3 regions of the Pantoea sp. B65 genome follow, and region 1 is predicted to be linked to each of the others. Evidence: predicted binding sites of a transcription regulator. Region 1 holds the regulator's gene; each other region holds the start of a gene.
The links. Region 1 encodes Fur, which represses iron uptake genes when iron is present. Its sites were predicted from a motif close to ATAATAATGAGAACNACTATCAA; they were not measured.

Region 2: JWF83_RS20560 (TonB-dependent siderophore receptor) is a predicted target of Fur. The motif match lies at 3,128-3,150, and genes of this name have one in related genera.
Region 3: JWF83_RS26045 (siderophore-interacting protein) is a predicted target of Fur. The motif match lies at 2,006-2,028, and genes of this name have one in related genera.

What each region holds. Positions count from the first base shown of each region.
Region 1 is NZ_JAHXPU010000034.1:11,620-17,638, reverse strand. It holds gene ybfF (esterase) at 1-763, shown strand, start outside; gene ybfE (LexA regulated protein) at 989-1,267, shown strand; gene fldA (flavodoxin FldA) at 1,434-1,964, shown strand; gene fur (ferric iron uptake transcriptional regulator) at 2,327-2,770, shown strand; gene JWF83_RS13670 (beta-N-acetylhexosaminidase) at 2,831-5,512, opposite strand; gene chiP (chitoporin ChiP) at 5,534-6,019, opposite strand, start outside.
Region 2 is NZ_JAHXPU010000041.1:39,302-45,320, reverse strand. It holds gene JWF83_RS20570 (alkene reductase) at 1-46, shown strand, start outside; gene JWF83_RS20565 (DUF2461 domain-containing protein) at 132-827, shown strand; gene JWF83_RS20560 (TonB-dependent siderophore receptor) at 907-3,066, opposite strand; gene JWF83_RS20555 (siderophore ABC transporter substrate-binding protein) at 3,450-4,400, shown strand; gene JWF83_RS20550 (ABC transporter permease) at 4,410-5,369, shown strand; gene JWF83_RS20545 (iron chelate uptake ABC transporter family permease subunit) at 5,359-6,019, shown strand, end outside.
Region 3 is NZ_JAHXPU010000045.1:448,652-454,670, reverse strand. It holds gene JWF83_RS26060 (CBU_0592 family membrane protein) at 1-157, shown strand, start outside; gene JWF83_RS26055 (LysR substrate-binding domain-containing protein) at 321-1,208, opposite strand; gene JWF83_RS26050 (PadR family transcriptional regulator) at 1,321-1,881, opposite strand; gene JWF83_RS26045 (siderophore-interacting protein) at 2,207-2,995, shown strand; gene JWF83_RS26040 (methyl-accepting chemotaxis protein) at 3,190-4,836, opposite strand; gene JWF83_RS26035 (ADP-ribose pyrophosphatase) at 5,183-5,725, opposite strand; gene JWF83_RS26030 (DHA2 family efflux MFS transporter permease subunit) at 5,842-6,019, opposite strand, start outside.

The DNA of each region.
Region 1 (6,019 bases):
GAATTTGAATGCTCGCCTGCAAACTGAACAATCTTCCGCTAATGCCACGCCGGTTCTGCTTATCCACGGCCTGTTCGGCAGTCTTGATAATCTCGGCGGACTGGCGCGCGGCCTGAAATCCGATCGCCCGGTATTGCAGGTTGACGTGCGTAATCATGGTCTGTCGCCGCGCAGTAACCAGATGAACTACCCGGCGATGGCGCAGGATATGCTGGACACGCTGGATGCTGCCGGGATTGATAAAGTGGCGATTATTGGTCATTCGATGGGCGGAAAAATCGCCATGACCCTCAGCGCGCTGGCGCCAGAGCGTATCGAACAGCTGGTGTTAATCGATATTGCGCCGGTGGATTACCAGACACGCCGTCATGATACCATCTTTGCCGCGATTAACGCCGTCACCGCTGCTGGCGTCAGCCTGCGCGCCGAGGCAGCGGAGGTGATGCGCAGTTATCTGGCGGAAGAGGGCATTATCCAGTTCCTGCTGAAATCCTTTCAGGAGGGCGAATGGCGTTTTAACGTGCCGGTGCTGTGGGACAATTACACCACCATTTCCGGCTGGGAAACCGTTCCTGCATGGCCGCATCCGGCGCTGTTTATCCGGGGCGAGCTCTCCCCTTATCTCGACGATATCCATCGTCAGGCGGTAATCGATCAGTTCCCGCAGGCACGCGCTCATGTGATTGCCGGCGCCGGACACTGGGTACATGCTGAAAAACCTGATGCGGTTTTGCGCGCAATTCGCCGCTTTTTTGCGCTTTAAAAGCAAATAGTTGCCGCCACAGTGAAATGATTGTCGCGACGACTTTCACTGGGGTATGATGGCGCGCTAAAATTTTGCCGCCGTTGGCAACACCGACCATTGGCTTGCCGCGGGCAAGATAATCAGCCTGGCGGGACGGTGTTATTTTCGACGGCAAACCGGCCCGTTTAGTCAGAACCCGCGTGGCGATTTCAGACGCTGACGCTCATTCAGTATCATGATTCTATGGCAAAAGAAAACACCGACCGCACGACGATCGATCTGTTCGCAGACGAACGCCGCCCGGGACGACCAAAAACCAATCCGCTGACGCGTGATGAACAGCTGCGCATTAATAAACGCAATCAGCTAAAACGCGACAAAGTTCGTGGGCTACGTCGCGTCGAGCTGAAAATGAACAGCGACGCGGTTGATGCGCTCAACCAGATGGCTGAACAGCGTAATATCAGCCGCAGCGAGCTGATTGAAGAGATGATTCTGGCGCAACTCCACGTCACCGGCTGATCGTCCGGCGCAGAAAAGTGGCGATAAACCGAGGCGTTGAACGCACAAAGCGACAAATCCGGCGGCATTTCAAGTTCCGCGCCCCGGTACTGTCTGCTATCATTGCCAGTAACTGTGTATCTGTAGCATTCACCATATCAATAAGTTTCAAGAGGTTATTAAGCTCATGGCAATCGTAGGCATTTTCTTTGGCAGCGATACTGGCAATACGGAAAACATTGCAAAGATGATCCAAAAGCAACTGGGGAAAGACGTTGCTGAGGTTCATGATATTGCCAAGTCTGCCAAAGAAGATCTTGAGGCTTTTGATATTCTGCTGCTTGGTATCCCGACCTGGTACTATGGCGAAGCCCAGTGCGACTGGGATGACTTTTTCCCGACGCTGGAAGAGATCGACTTCAACGGTAAACTGGTTGCGCTGTTTGGTTGTGGCGATCAGGAAGACTATGCCGAATACTTCTGCGATGCGATGGGCACCATTCGCGATATCATTGAGCCGAATGGCGCAGTGATTGTCGGCCACTGGCCGGTTGCAGGTTATCACTTCGAAGCTTCCAAAGGGCTGGCGGATGATGACCACTTCCTCGGCCTGGCGATTGATGAAGATCGTCAACCCGAACTGACCAGCGAACGGGTTGAAAAGTGGGTGAAGCAAATTTTTGATGAACTTCAGCTGAAAGAAATCATCGAAGCTTAGTATGACTGACGCAATGTGGGTGCTGGCTCACATTGAGTCAGCGGTTTTTCCTATAGAAATAATAGATACATGTTTGTAACTTTTACCGGCAAATCTGTACAATACCCCCATCGGTCACACTGCTATTGCCGTTTTCGAAGCATAGTGAAGGGGTTAGCACAGTATCTATCACAGGACAGACTCCGAGGCATGGACTTCTCACGGACGTAACTCATTACATCCTTCAGTTGTTGCACGCTCTCCATGCCGTTTTCATTTCGAAGCACGAGTTCTATAATGAGACGCAATAAGTTTTCGCGTTGACCGATGTTCAGGGCTTTTCAGCCACATTGTGACTAGCAAAGTAACAGGACAATATCCGCATGACTGACAACAACACCGCATTAAAGAAGGCCGGCCTGAAAGTCACGCTTCCCCGACTGAAAATTCTGGAAGTGCTTCAGGAACCTGAGGGCCATCACGTCAGTGCGGAAGACTTGTACAAGCGCCTGATTGATATGGGCGAAGAGATTGGTCTGGCGACAGTTTACCGCGTCCTGAACCAATTTGATGATGCGGGGATCGTTACCCGTCATAATTTCGAAGGCGGCAAGTCTGTTTTCGAACTTACGCAGCAACATCACCACGATCACCTGATTTGCCTCGACTGTGGCAAAGTGATTGAATTCAGTGATGAATCGATTGAAACCCGTCAGCGTGAAATCGCAACACGCCACGGTATTAAACTGACTAACCACAGTCTGTACCTGTATGGTCACTGTGCGCTGGGCGATTGCCGCGAAGACGAAACGCTCCACGACAAATAAATTATGCTATGCAGTAACTAATGACAAAACCGGTGAAACTTCACCGGTTTTTTTATGCCGCTAATCCATCGCCTGTGGCGCCTGCAGCTTCTCCACCCGGCTGTAACGCCCGCCATCGGCACTGGCGCTGCGCAACCACACTTCACTGCCGACGCGCGGCGGCAACTGCGGATCATAACGCTGCCATTGTTTACCGCCGTCGGTTGAAAACTCGATCCTGATGCCCGGCAGCGCGCTGTTTGCCTCCAGCACCCGATGATAAATGCGCCCTCCCGGCAGCGGCAGACGCCAGGCAATACCCTGCTTATCCAGTTTAGCCAGCTCACGCTGCCCGAGCAGATTAGCAAAACGTTGCCAGTCCTGACGCAACGCCGCGGTATCGACCCAGTGAGTTTTACCCTGCTGGTATTCGCGTCCGGGCTGATAGTCCAGTTCCCAGCCGGCACGATGCCAGCCACGCTCGGCAACCGACAGCAACCGCGGGAAAATCATCGCCTCCATCTGCCGATCGCTGCGTACCGTTTCGCTCCACAGCTGTGCGGAAATCCCCTGCGCCCCCGGCCACGGCTTAGCGGATTTGGCGCTAAAGCGGTTACCGTCACGATCGACCGAGGTTTCAGCATTTTGCGCCAGGTTATCCGGCGCGAAACTGAACATCTTACGCTCATCATTAAAGCGCGTTCCCCAGTAATAACCGGGCTCCAGCGGGTTCACTTCGTACGGGAAATCCATATACAGATAGTCAGGACTGGAAACCACCACCTCATAGCCCTTCTTCGCCCAGTCATTAACGCTGTCGAAACCGCCCCAGTACAGGGTATCCCAGAAATTCACCGTCACCTGCGGAGTGGCAAACGCACTGGCGTGAGCGACCGTTTTCAGCCCATCCTGCCATGCCTGCATATGATGAATCCCCTGCGCCTGCGCTAAACGGCTGACCTCAATAGCGAACCAGCCGGGCAAATCGGCAATGCTGGCCACCCGGCCCTGTTGCACCATACGCTGACAGACCGGCGAGCGCGCCCAGGGGTGATCCTCCTGCTGCCGATTGATTATCCCCTTCCCCGCTTCCGGGTGGCGACGGTCGGTATAACCTGGCCCCAGACGAATGTTCTGCGCCTCATCGCCGCCAAAGTGCCAGCGGGTTAATGGCTGCCCGGCCGCCTGATGCATGGCGCGGAATTCACCGATCACCTTAGCCACAAAACGTTTTGATGAATCCAGGCAGGGGTTCAGGTAGCTGGTGCGATCATAAAACTGCACCGAAGTGGTATTCGAGCTGTCGTCCGCATCCAGCAGCCGATACTCCGCCGCCTCAGCGGCTTTGCCCTGGCGCATTAAGCGCTGGTAGCGTGCTTCCATGGCGATCACCGCAGCGCGCGCATGGGCTGGCATATCCACTTCGGGGATCACCTCAATCAGCCGCGCGGCGGCATATTGCAGAATATCGATATAATCGGCCCGGCTGAAATAGCCGCTGCCGCTATTGTCGCTGTCGGGGCCGGAACCGAGCTGCGGCAGCAGACAGCGCTGTTCAGACGGATCGTGACAACGACGCCCTGCCACCGCGGTCAGTTCCGGCAACCCGGCGATTTCGATACGCCAGCCTTCATCATCCGTCAGGTGAAAATGCAGTTTATTCATTTTCCATGCCGCCATCTGATCCAGCAGACGTTTAACCGCGGCCTTACTGTGGAAATTGCGCGCCACATCCAGCGCCACGCCGCGATAAGCGAAACGCGGCGCGTCGCTGGCCTCAAGGGCGGCGATCTTTTTATCGCCATCAGCCGGCAGCAGTGAAAGGATCGACATCAGACCATAGAACACCCCTGCCGGATCATAGCCCGTCACCCGCGCCCCGGAGCGCGCGATAACTAAGCGGTAAGCGCCCGAGCGCGCCAGTGCGCCGCGAAAACCCGCGCGATCGATAGCGGTAGCGACCGGATAACCGTCGGCGCGCGGCTCAACCCCGGCGCGGGCAAAATGCTGGCGGATAACCGCCGCTTTATCCGCCGACAGGGATAACAGATCGAGCGCGACCCCGGCCTGCAAATCAACATCTTCCGCGCCTACCGTCAGTTGCAGCGGCGTCGGCGTAATCTGCCCACGTAAGCTGGCCGCCGCGAGTGTTTTAATATCGCGATTTTTTTCAAAACGAGTTTGCGCATTCATCAGCACATTTTTATCTTCCGCGGTGCGCTGCCACTGCGCGCCGAAGGGCGCGACAAAACGCGTCAGATCCTCACTGTCGGTACTGGCGATCACCCTGATGGCGGCATCCCCCGCGCTAACGTACCAGCGCGGCATGACATCGCTGACCGCCAGTTGCCAGTACTCATTGATAATCGGGATGCTGACCGTCTCCCCGGCGGCAAAGCCGGTAAATTTCTCCGTCGGCTGCAGTTTATGCAGATCGCCGATAATATGGCTAATACGGAACTGGTCACTCTCAACTTTTAGTATCGGGCGAATGCTACTGAGATAAATAGCCCAGTTCTGGCTGCTCAGCGCCGGGCCGGGATTGGTCAGGCGGATAAGCGCGCGGTTGCAGGCAGCCCAGTCAGCGCCCAGAGCGGCGCAGTCAACGCCATGCTGCGCCGCATGGTTATCCGTCACCTGGTAGCTAACGCCGAACTGGCTGATTTGATCGGCCAGCTGTTGCTCACTGGCCATACAGCCGCCGCCCGCCAGCCCGCTTAAGGCGGCCAGCACTATCCCTGTTCTGTGTCGTTTCACGTGCATACTCCTGTTATTACGTGCGGGTTAAAAAATCGTGAAGGGAGCCATCACGATAAACTTCACATCTTTCTCATCCTGAAAGATATTGCCGTAGCCGCCGCTGTAGCTGGGCAGCGTGCTGTGGTTGTTATATTGGGTGTAATGCAGTTTAAACCGGGTGCCTTTGGCGCCGCCCTGCGGGATGGTATACAGCAGATCGACACTCCAGGCCGACTCTTTCAGCCGCTGATTCTGGTCCCATTGCGGACTGGTGGCGGGCCTGGCGTCCCAACCCCAGGCCAGAGAACCACCCAGTTGCCAGTCCGGCAGTTGCCAGCCTTTCAGGTCATACAGCACGCCGGCAAACAGCGCCTTTTCCCCATTGGCATTCCAGTCTGAACGCGCATCCCACCAGATATCGAGCCGGCCGTTGGAGCTGGCATAGCCCGGCGTCATCCGCTGCAGAAAATAGCCCTGATTGCCTTGCGCTTTCACCCAGCTGCCTTCAAGGCGAAAATCGAACGGGCCGTG
Region 2 (6,019 bases), on a different contig from region 1:
CAACGCCCAGGGCTACACTGACTATCCGGCGTTAACCGCAGGCTGAAGTGACGAATAGTTTTAGGCGCGGATAATCAGGTTATGATAAGACGGATGGCTTAAGCACACTTTCGCGGGAGACCAACCGGATCATCATGGCTGAATTTAGTGGCATTACCCAGCGTGGCCTGACTTTCTTGCAACAGCTGGGTCAGAACAATAATAAGCAGTGGTTTGAGGAGCATCGCGCTATCTATGACGAAGAGTTGCTAAAACCGGTGCGTCAGCTGGTCGGCGATTTAGCGCAGGATATGCTGGTGATTGATGAGTTGTTTGAAGTGCGTCCGGCAATCGGCAAAACGATTTCGCGTATGCACCGCGATACGCGCTTTTCCCATGATAAGTCGCTGTATCGCAGCAATATCTGGCTGACCTTCAAACGATCACGCAATAACTGGACGGATGCCCCGACCTACTTTTTTGAGTTTGGCCCCGACTGGTGGCGTTACGGACTGGGCTACTATAGCGCCTCGCGTCTCACCATGAATCTGTTCAGAGAGCGGGTGACGCAGGAGCCCGCTGCTTTCCTCGCCATGGCGGACGCCATCCCGGCGAATTTCGCGCTGGACGGGGAAAGCTATAAGCGTGAGCTGGTGAAGGGGATGCAGCCGGAGCTGGCGCGGTGGTATAACAAAAAATCCTGGGCATTAATCAGCGAACAGCGTGAGATGGATTTGCTGTTTTCTCCGCAGCTGGTGGCGGTACTGGCCCGCGGTTTCCAGCGTCTGGCGCCGCTGTATGATTTTCTGATGCAGATAGAAGGGCAAAAACGAATGGCATCGCGCTGAAACCTGATCGTGCCGGCCTCACCGACGCCGCGGGAACGTTTAATCGCTCCCGCGGGCGGCTGCAGATCGCCGACGCGGGTCAGAATGACATCGTCATCCCCGCGTAGTAAGCCCGGCCGGATTCATTGTAGGTCGAGGCGCCTTCATTCTCACGATACAGGCGCTTATCAAACAGATTGCTGATACCGGCATTGAGGCGAAGATTTTTAATCACCTCGTAATTCGCCCCGATGCCCACTACGGAATAAGCCCCCAGCTGGTTAGTGGCCAGCGCGCCCACTTCATTACGGATTTCCGCATATTCACGCGGTTTCTGCCGTCCGTACAACGTCCAGTTGAGTTGGGTCGATAGCTTATCAGTGACCTGATAATCCAGCATGGTGTTAACCGTGTATTGCGGGATCACGGATAGCGGATTACCGCTGTCCTTATTCTCGGAGGTGATCATATAGGTGGCATTGGTACGCCAGTTAAGCTGATCTTTAACCAGCGGAATGACCAGATTTGCTTCAAGTCCTTCCACTAATGCCTTGCCGCCATTTTCCCAGCGCAGGATGTTATAACCGTTGGAAGCATAGCCAACCAGCCCGGTGCCTGACACGATTTTATTTTGGTAATCGTTACGGAAGTAAGTGATACCGGCATTAAATCCCTGCTGATTAAATTCGAGACCGATCTCTTTGTTGATACTGATTTCCGGGTCCAGATTGCTGTTGCCCATCAGGTAGCAACTTCCCGCCGCGATATTCTCCGGGCATCCGTTACCGCGGGTTGCCAGCAGATAGCCGTCGCTGGACTGATAAAGGTTCGGCGCCTTAAATACCCGGGCAATACCCGCTTTCAGTTTGAAATGCTCCCCCAATTCCTGCGACATATTCAGCGCCGGACTCCAGTTACTGCCGAACTGGCTGTGGTAATCAAAACGCAGCCCGGGGATCAGGTGGGTACCGGCTCTGGCTTCAATATTATCTTCAATATAGAGGGCGCTAAGTTCTGCGCTGTTTTTGGCGCTGCGACCGGCAGGATCGCCGGAAATATTACCGATGGTCACGCCACTGGCATCGGTAACCTGCATCGAAGCCGGGTCGTTAAGTTGTTCATGATTCCATTCGCTCCCGAGGGTAATGGTCTGCTCTAACCCCTTATCCAGCGGAATATTCACTTCACCTGAGGTTCTGAGATTCTGCAGACGACTGGTGTTGTACTGATCGCTATTAATCATCCCTTCAACACGTCCGGTAGAACCCTCCTGCAGGCGGGTATTATTGGTTTTCTCGTACCAGACCCCGACGCGTGACTGACCCCAATCCCAGATACCATTATGGGTTATGCCATAAGACTGACGATACATGCGGTTGGTTTCTTGTCCGTATAAGGTTTCCACCAGGCCATTGGGACTCAGGTTAGCATTACTGTATTGCGTATCACCGGCATAAATATTGCCCTGACGGCTGTAGCTCATATCGAAGTCGACAATCTGTGTGGGAGTGACCTTCCAGGAGAGCAGGGCATTGATATCTTTATTACGCACCCCTTCATTGCCCGCCGCATAGGAACCATTCTGCGCGGTATTGATATCCGCGGCATCGGCGTCGGTTTTATTGATATTGCCATACAGGCGCATGGTCAGCACTTCTCCGACCAGCGGGCCGTTCAGACTGAAATTAGCGCGTCGGGTCGCCCCCTCCTGGTCATCTTCCGGCTGATTAGTAAACAGCGAAAAAGTGCCGTGCCAGTCATTGGTCGGACGTTTGGTAATAATATTAATCACCCCGCCAGCGGCGCCGGAACCATAGCGCGCGGCGGCCGGGCCGCGCAGCACTTCAATCCGTTCCACCATTTCCGCAGGGACCCAGTTGGTATCGCCACGGGTGTCGCGTTCGCCACGCCAGCTGTAGCGCACCGAGTTGCGCGACAGGGTAGGGACGCCATCAATCAGGATCAGGGTGTTCTCCGGTCCCATACCACGAATATCTATCTGGCGATTGTTGCCACGGCTGCCGCTGGCGCTGTTGCCCGTCAGGTTGACCCCAGGCATTTTCCTGATGATATCCGAGAGATCATTGACCGGCGGCTCTTTGGCGATATCTTGCGCCGTGATTACCGACACCCCGGGTTGCTGCTTAAGTTGTTCCTCCGCGCGAACCTGAACCACCATCTCTGCCTGCTCTTCCGTCACCTCTGCAGCGGCATAGCCGCTACCCACTAACCCGGTGAGGAAGATTGCAAAAGGTTTCATATTGAAAGGCGTTGTGTAAATCACGGCGATTGTCCTTGATATTGTATGTAAATATTATGGAATAATTATGATAACGATAATTATTTTCATTTACATGCAATAGCAGAAACCTTCACACAATCTCCATGGTTGTACGAAAAACAGGCGGAAAGGTAAGTCTCTTAACGTTAACTTAATGAAATACAGCAGGTTAAATGTAAAGTTTTCTTTAGCAGGAGTAATGACAGAGATTGAATTTCTATTGTCTGCGTCCACGCAAGCGGGAACCCGCTGATTGGCGGTGTTTATTCTGCAAGGCGTTGGCGTATGATTGTGACAATTGGTAATAAGAATTATTAGTGTTTCAATTCGTGATTGCAGCAATTGACTTTTCAGGAGAGAAAATGAAATTACGTTTAGCGTTAACTTCGTCGCTGGTGGCTGCGACTTTTATTATCGGCGGTTGCGGCGCGGCAGCGGCTGAGGATAACAAAACGGCCGGTATCAGTATTGAACACGCACAGGGAACCACCCGGGTGCCGGTCAATCCGCGGCAGGTGATTATTCTCAACCCGGCAACGCTGGATATCGCCGATGCATTACAGATCCCGGTGGCCGGCGTACCACAGACCAGTACTCATCTGCCGCCTTTCCTGGCGAAGTATCAGGGAAAACCCTACCTGAATGCCGGAACCCTGTTTGAGCCTGACTATGAAGCGCTGAGCAACGCGAAACCTGATTTAATTATTGCCGGTGGTCGCGCGCATGATGCCTATGACAAGCTGAGTGAGATTGCGCCGACCATCGCGCTTGATATTGATAACCAGCATTTTGTCGAGAGTCTGTCACAGCGTACCGAACAGCTGGCGGCCATTTTTGGTAAACAGCCGCAGGCGAAAACCCTGCTGGATGGCTTCAGGCAGAAAATCGCCGCGCTTAAAGTGAAATCCGCTGATGCGGGTACGGCGATGGTGCTGATGATCAGCGGCGGTAAAATGTCGGCCTATACGCCAGGTTCGCGCTTTGGCTTTGTATTTGACGTGCTGGGTTTTAAACCGGCCGCCAGCTTTGCGCAAACCGGTCGCCACGGTAATGTCGTCTCTTCCGAATTTATTCTGCAGACCAATCCGCAGTGGCTGTTTGTGCTCGACCGCGATAATGCCATTGGCCGCAAAGAAGGGCAGTCCGCACAGCAGGTGCTGGATAACCCGTTGATCCGTAAAACCGCCGCATGGCAGAATAAACATATTGTTTATCTCGACTCCGCTTCGCTGTATATCGCCGGTGGGCTGCAAAGCTATAGCCAGCTGATGGATAACATCAGCAGTACGCTGGATCAGCAGAAAAAACCGTAACCTGCCGCAATGAAAAGCTTCTATTTTATTACCGGCCTGGCACTGCTGCTGGGCCTGATGATCGTGAGTCTGGGGATTGGGGTGGGGAATCTCACCCTGCACGGTTTCTGGTCCGATGCGGAAATGCGCGATATTTTTCTCATCAGCCGCGTGCCACGAACGCTGGCGCTGGTACTGGCCGGGAGTGCGATGAGCGTCGCCGGGCTGATTATGCAGATGCTGACGCAGAATCGTTTTGTGGAACCTTCGATTGCCGGCACCACCCAGTCCGCCAGCCTCGGCCTGCTGCTGGTGATGGTGTTTAGCCCGTCGGCGTCGGTACTGGTCAAAATGGTGGTGGCGACGTTGTTCGCTCTTGGCGGCACGGCGCTGTTTATGCTGCTGTTGCAACGTATGCGGATCAAGTCCGCGCTGATGGTGCCGCTGACCGGTATTATGCTCGGCGCGGTATTTAGCGCGGTCACGACCTTTCTGGCAATGGAATTTGATCTGCTGCAATCGCTGGGCAGCTGGGAGTCGGGGGATTTTTCCGGGATATTGCAGGGGCGCTATGAACTGCTGTGGATTGTCGGCGCGCTGACGTTACTGGCGATGCTGATTGCCGACCGTTTTACCGTTGCCGGGCTGGGACGCGATGTCGCCGTCAATGTGGGAATTCATTATCAGCGGGTCATGCTGACCGGTATGGCGATGATTGCGGTGATCTGTGGCGTGGTGGTGGTAGTGGTGGGCGTGCTGCCGTTTCTCGGATTAATTGTGCCGAATATAGTCAGTATGGCGATGGGTGACAACCTGCGGCGCTCGATTCCCTGGGTGGCGCTTTGCGGCGGCGCGCTGGTGGTGCTGTGCGATATTATCGGGCGTTTAATCAGCTATCCGTTTGAAATTCCCGCCAGCGTGATCCTTGGCGCTATTGGCGCCGTGGTTTTTCTGATCTTGATCCTCAGGAGTCAACGCCATGCCGGTTAACTCTCTATCTTCAGGCCGGACTGGCGGCGCTGTTGTTCGGCGCTTCAGCCTGCCGGCGCGGCGTTTGCTGCTACTGACGCTGCTGGCGTTGCTGGCCATCATCCTGTTTATGACCATCAATCTGCACGGCAATATTCGCTATATTTTGCTGCATCGCGGGCAGATACTGGCCACCATGCTGCTGGTGGCGTTCGCCTCCGGCGTGGCGACGCTGCTTTTTCAGACCGTAACCAATAATCGTATTCTGACTCCTGCGGTGATGGGGCTGGAGGCGCTGTTTATTCTGATCCAGACGGCAATGATCTTTTTTGTCGATGCCGATGGGCTGCGCGTATTGGGGATTACCGGCAAGTTTATCTGCGAGTCGCTGCTGTTATTGCTGTTTTCCCTGCTGCTGTATCGCTGGCTGTTACACCGCAACAGCGTCAACCTGCATCAGGTACTGCTGGTGGGGCTGGTATGCGGCACGCTGTTTCGCAGTCTTGCCAACCTGCTGCAACGCCTGCTATCACCTGGCGAGTTCGCCATTCTGCAAAGTCGTATCTTTGCCACCTTTACCCGCGCCGCGCCGGAAATTATCGCTTTAGCCGCCGCCATTGTGCTGCTGGTGGCGATGGTTATCTGGCGTATGCGTTTTACGCTGGATGTGC
Region 3 (6,019 bases), on a different contig from region 1:
TAACATTATTGGCGGCGTGTTTGGCCTGTATTCACTCAGCCATGATTTCAATCTGGCGGCTTTCATCTCGCAAACCATGTGGTTAATTTTCACCCTGATTGGTATGCATACCTCCAGAAAAAGGCGTTATGCTGAAAAAAATACCCATCATATTTAAATGGCTATTTAGTGGTATGGCTATGTTGTGCAGATAAAATATATTCCTCTAATGATCGATTTCCTGCCGGATAAATAAATTAACCCGGTTAAATAATAACCGGGAATTATTCCGTAATCTTTCATAGGAATTTCTTATATTTCGTTGTCCGGGCCATTTATTGTTATAGGGACAGTTGCAGCCATTCGATCACCCGGCGGATCACCGGCCGGGTAAAACGCTCCTGCGGGATCAGTAAATAACATTTACCGTCGACTGCCAGCTTGCTGCCATGCGCCGGCAGCAGTTCACCGCGATTAATATAGTCCTGCACCAGCCCTTCCCAGCCCAGCAAAATACCATCCCCCTGGAGCGCCGCCTGCACCAAAAATGGATAGTTATTCGCCCGCCACGTCAGCCGCGGAAAAAAAGTCGTTACCCCCTGGGCGGCAAACCAGTCACGCCAGCCGGTCCATTCACGTTGCGGGTCATCCTGGATCAGTAGCGTATGGTTCAGTAGCTGCTCGGCCTGCGCTGGTGGCCCGGCAAGGTAACCGGGAGCGCACATCGGGTAGCAGACCTCATCAAACAGCGGGATCGCCTGGAACCCGGGCGGCGGACAACGCAGATAATAGATGGCCAGATCGAATTCGGAGGATTTCAGTTCCGCAAAGCTGTCGGAAATTTTCATCCGCATCTGCAATTCGGGCATTTCCCGGCGCATCGCGGAGAGACGTGGCGACAGCCATAGCGATCCCATTGCGCTGGTACAGGCCACGGTAACCTGCGGTAATCCGTTCCAGCCCATCACTTCGGCAGTGGCCTGCGAGATCTCCGCCAGCTGTTTACGGATCTGTGCCGCATAGGCTTCACCCCGTGGCGTCAGGATCACCCGACGCTGGGTACGCTGAAAAAGTTTGCAGCCCAACATCTCTTCCAGCTGAATAATCTGCCGGCTAATCGCACTCTGCGTCAGGCTCAGTTCATCCGCCGCGCGGGAAAAACTACAGTAGCGGGCAACACACTCAAAGGCAATCAGGGTGTTCAACGGCGGTAGGGGTTCTATCTGCATCAAGGTGATACTCAGAAGCATGGGGGGATTATCATGCCGTGAACGATAGCCGCCAGACAAGTCCCCACGCAGGATTGTTATCACCGGCAACTTTCAGAGCAGACGCCCCGCGTTATTCTCTGTCGCCGGCGCCGTTATCCAGCAGGGCAATCTCTTCTGCCGCCCGCTGCAGAATGGCGATAATTTTATCCAGCGTCGCATCACTGGCATTTTGCTGATTCACCTTCTGATCCAGCACCGCTTTCATCGAATCCAGCGCCTGTTTCATTGCCGGATTTTTACGTAACTCATGGCCAATGGTGCGGGCTCTAATCCGTTGTTTAATCTGCTGCAGCGGCGCGCGCTGCTCATTCAGCCAGAAGCGTCCGTTATCGGTAATGGCAATCTCCCTGCGACCATGTTCAGCGTCGTTAACCGTGATGAACTGCCGATCGTGCAGAAAATCGAGCGTCGGGTAGATTACCCCGGGGCTGGGGGTGTAATGGCCAAACGTCAGCGCTTCGATCGCTTTGATAAGCTCATAACCATGACTGGCATGATGGCTGAGGATATCCAGTACCAGCAGGCGCAACTCACCATGGGCAAACAGGCGCTGACGACGATGCGGCTGATGCCGTTCCTCCGGCTGCTGTTCGTCGTGGCAATCCGTAGGGCGCCGGGAGTGATGTGACATAGGGTCGACCTCTTAACATTCGCTATAACCTCTGGCGGATTGTGCATGGTAGCGCGCAGGCAATAACAGTGGCGAATATGTAACTGAATATAACCAGCAGCCAGCCTTGCCGCTGGCGATATTAATGATTGTCGTTCTCATCTTTGCCATGATAAACCTGCGGGCACTGACGCCGCATTCCGCTAATTTCGATATATCTGAAAGTCATTTGGTAATATTATGTTACTCCTGATTGCTTTCAGATACATGATTTAGATATATCGTATTATCATTGCGGGTGGCCCGCGACTCCCCTGTTCACTTTCTTTGATACGAGGTCGTAGTAATGACAGCAGAACTCTCCGGTGACATTCGTCCGGCAAAATATCCGCAGCGCGTACGTAATGAACTGCGCTTTCGTACCCTGAGCGTACAACGCAGTGAGCGTGTTGCCAGCCATTTTCAGCGCGTGGTGCTGACGGGCGCCGATCTTGCCGGTTTTGTCTCCGCAGGGTTTGATGACCATACAAAACTGTTTTTCCCGCAGGCGGGCGTTCCTTATCAGGCGCCGACCGTCGGCGACGAAGGCATTATCTGGCCAGCGGAATCCCGCCCGCTTGCCCGTGATTATACCCCGCTGTTTAATGCGCAACGTAATGAGCTGACCTTCGACTTCTATCTGCATCAGTCCGGCATCGCCAGCGACTGGGCGCAACAGGCAAAGCCGGGAGATACGTTGATTATCGGCGGTCCGCGCGGTTCACTGGTGGTGCCGGAAGATTATCACTGGCAGTTATATGTCTGTGATGAAACCGGTATGCCGGCACTGCTGCGTCGGCTGGAAGCACTTAGCACTCTGGCGACGCCGGTGGACGTTACCGCCCTGATTGCGCTGGAAGATGCTGCCAGTAAAGCCTATTTCGATCATCTGAGCGGGTTTAATCTACAGTGGTTTGTTGGCGCAGAGCGCGCGCAGATCCCTGAACGTTTGCAGCAGCTAAGCGTTCCGGCAGAGGATTATTTCCTGTGGCTGACGGGCGAAGGGGAAACGGTGAAACAGTATTGCCAGATTTTTGAGAATAACGGTATCGATCAACAACTGCTGCGTGCCGTGGCTTACTGGCACAGTAAATAAGTTATCAATGATCTGGTATTTCGTTTCACCTCAATATCTGAAACACTGTACGGGAACCAATTATGGCTCCCGTAATATCAATGGCGTTATCATGACCGGTGCGAATCATGGGCGCGGGCGGGAATATCTGAAACACTGTAGCTAGCGCCGTAAAGGTAAGCGCCAGTTTCCCGGCGCTCACTGCCCACAGTCAGTTAAAAAGAACTCCAGTTATCATCTGCATTCGCCAGCGCCAGATTTTTCTTTGGCGCCTGTTTTGCAGCAGCAGATGTCGGCGCCTGGTGCGCAATACCGGTACCGCCCTGCACCTTAAATGCGCTCACCAGGTTAGTCAGGGAGGTTGCCTGCTCCTGCAGCGACAGCGATGCGGCCGAGGCTTCTTCAACCAGCGCGGCGTTCTGCTGGGTCACCGAGTCCATCTGCCCGACGGCCAGATGAACCTGTTCAATCCCCTGACTCTGCTCCGAAGTTGCCGCCGCCATTTCACCGACGATATCCGCTACCTGACGAATTGAACCCTGTACTTTTGACATGTTCTCGCCGACATCCGCCGCCTGCACTGAACCGCTCTCCACCAGCTGCGAAGAGGTAATAATCAGGTCTTTAATCTCTTTTGCCGCCGTGGACGAGCGTTGCGCCAGATTACGCACCTCACTGGCCACCACCGCAAAACCACGCCCCTGCTCACCGGCGCGCGCCGCTTCTACCGCCGCATTCAGCGCCAGAATATTGGTCTGGAAAGCGATACCTTCAATCAGACCGGTAATATCAGAAATTTTTGCCGAACTGGTTTTAATGTTCTGCATAGTGCCGACCATCGCCGCTACCGCATTGCCGCTATTGACGGCAAAGACATTAGCGTTGCTGGCCAGCGCACTGGCCTGTCTGGCGTTTTCCGCGTTCAGTTTCACAGTATCGTTCAGGGTACTCATACTGGCCGAGGTCTGCTCCAGTGATGCCGCCTGCTGTTCGGTACGCGCCGAAAGATCTTCGTTGCCGGCAGCAATTTGCGTTGAAGCGGAGCTCACCGATTGTGCGGAAGAGGTCACCGCCGACAGCACGCCGGAGACCCTGCTGGTCAGATGGTTAAACGCCGCAGCGGTTTTGCCAATCTCATCCTGGCGCGAATCATCCGCCCGCAGGGTAAGATCAAGATTCTCACTGACATCAGCCATTACCTGTTGAATATTATTCAGGCTGTTACGCACATTAAAGATGGTTTTAAACGCCAGCGTGCCAACCAGCAGAATTACCGTTACCGCAGAGATCAGCATCCCCCAGAATACCGACGAATAAATTGCGGCGTTTTCCGCCCGCAGGCCATCGCCAATTTCAATATTGAATTGTATCTGGCGATTTAACTGTTCCGTCAGTTTATCAATTTCGGTAGCAATCCCCCTGTCACTTAACATAGCACTTTGTGATGCCATATCATCATGAGCCATCGACGCGGCGATAAAGCCGGGCAATGCGGCTTCTATTTTAGCGATCTCTTTAAGCGAATTCTCCGTCATGGTTTTATCCATTTCATTGGAGAGATAGTGTGCCATATAGTATTCGGAAAAACCTTTTAGCTGACGAATCAGGTCATTAATGCGCTTTTCAATATCAGCCTGCATACTGTTGTCAGCGGTGCTCTTATGCTCATAGACCGCAACTTTTAGCCGGTTTGCGGCGCTATTAGACTGATTGAGCTCCTTAATGCTGGGCAGCGAATTTACCTGCACATATTCAAATCGGTTCTGAAACCCAGTGATGGTATAAAGTGAAAGAACAGTCAGTGTACAGAGCGACAATGCCAGTAAAGTAAAAACAAGCAATAGCCTTTTGGTAATAGTCATACTAAACCTCTATATTATTAACTACTTATTTTCAATTGTCTGCGATTAGCCCGCTCGCAGAGCAGGCAGAATTAACTGATAAAACCCCGGCAGCCGATAATCACCTTGTGAAATCGTGCATATCGGTGATTATCGGTAAACGCGTTGCTGACTTTAGGGTTTAATTACTTATTGTTAACATTTCGCCATGAAACAATTGAAAACATTGCGAATATAGTGTGTTTGCAGCCGAAAAACCCGGCCAAGTGCAGTGCGGAGAGTGACGGGCAGCAAAAGGCAGCTGTCCGGCAGAGAGAAAGGTTAACCGGCGCCGCCGCGCCGATGACTGCGGAAAGTCACCTGCGGTTCAGTCAAGCATCCCCTTGACTTGCGCTAACAGAAAAGCGGTAACCGAGGTGGCATCGCTGATTTTGCCGTCGCGGATCAGCGCCGTAAAGTCACTGATTTTCATTTTGCGCGCGGTAAGGCCGTACTCTTCCGCATCCAGTTCCTGCCGGTCATAGGTCAGTTCGCGCGCCAGCCAGATATGATAGCCCTGGCTGGAGTAGCCCTGCGCCAGTTTCTGGTAACCAACATAGGTAAAGCGCCCGGCGATTAAGCCGGTTTCCTCTTTCAGTTCACCGGCGGCGAGGGCCAGAGGATCGGCATCATGCAGATGCTCCCACGCTCCCTGCGGCAGTTCGGTGGTTCTTCTGCCAAGCGGATAGCGGTACTGCTCGACAACATAGATACAATCATTTTCCAGCGGAATGATCACCACAAAATCCGCTTTTTCCACCACCGAATAGATCCCTTCACTGCCATCGGCCCGCTGTATCCGATCTTCTTTTAGCGCCATCCATTTATTGCGATACACTTCCGTTGAAGAGAGCGTTTTAATTTCGGACATCAGCATTCCCCCGACCACAGCCCGGCGCGGCGGTGGTTAAATAAAAATGTTTTCTGGTGATTGATACTGCGCAATTATTCCCGCCGCTGCAAGCCTTCAGCATGCGACCGGCGCTATCACTGTTCCTTAAACAGCAACGGCAGCAGCAGCACACTCAGCGCCACCAGCGCCATCACGGTGTAAATATCGAGATAGCTGATGATGCGCGCCTGCTGATACAGCGCCTGCGCTACCGGTTTGAGCGTCGCGACCGGGGTATTAGCTGCCGTAATATGTTCACCAAGCCTTTCATAA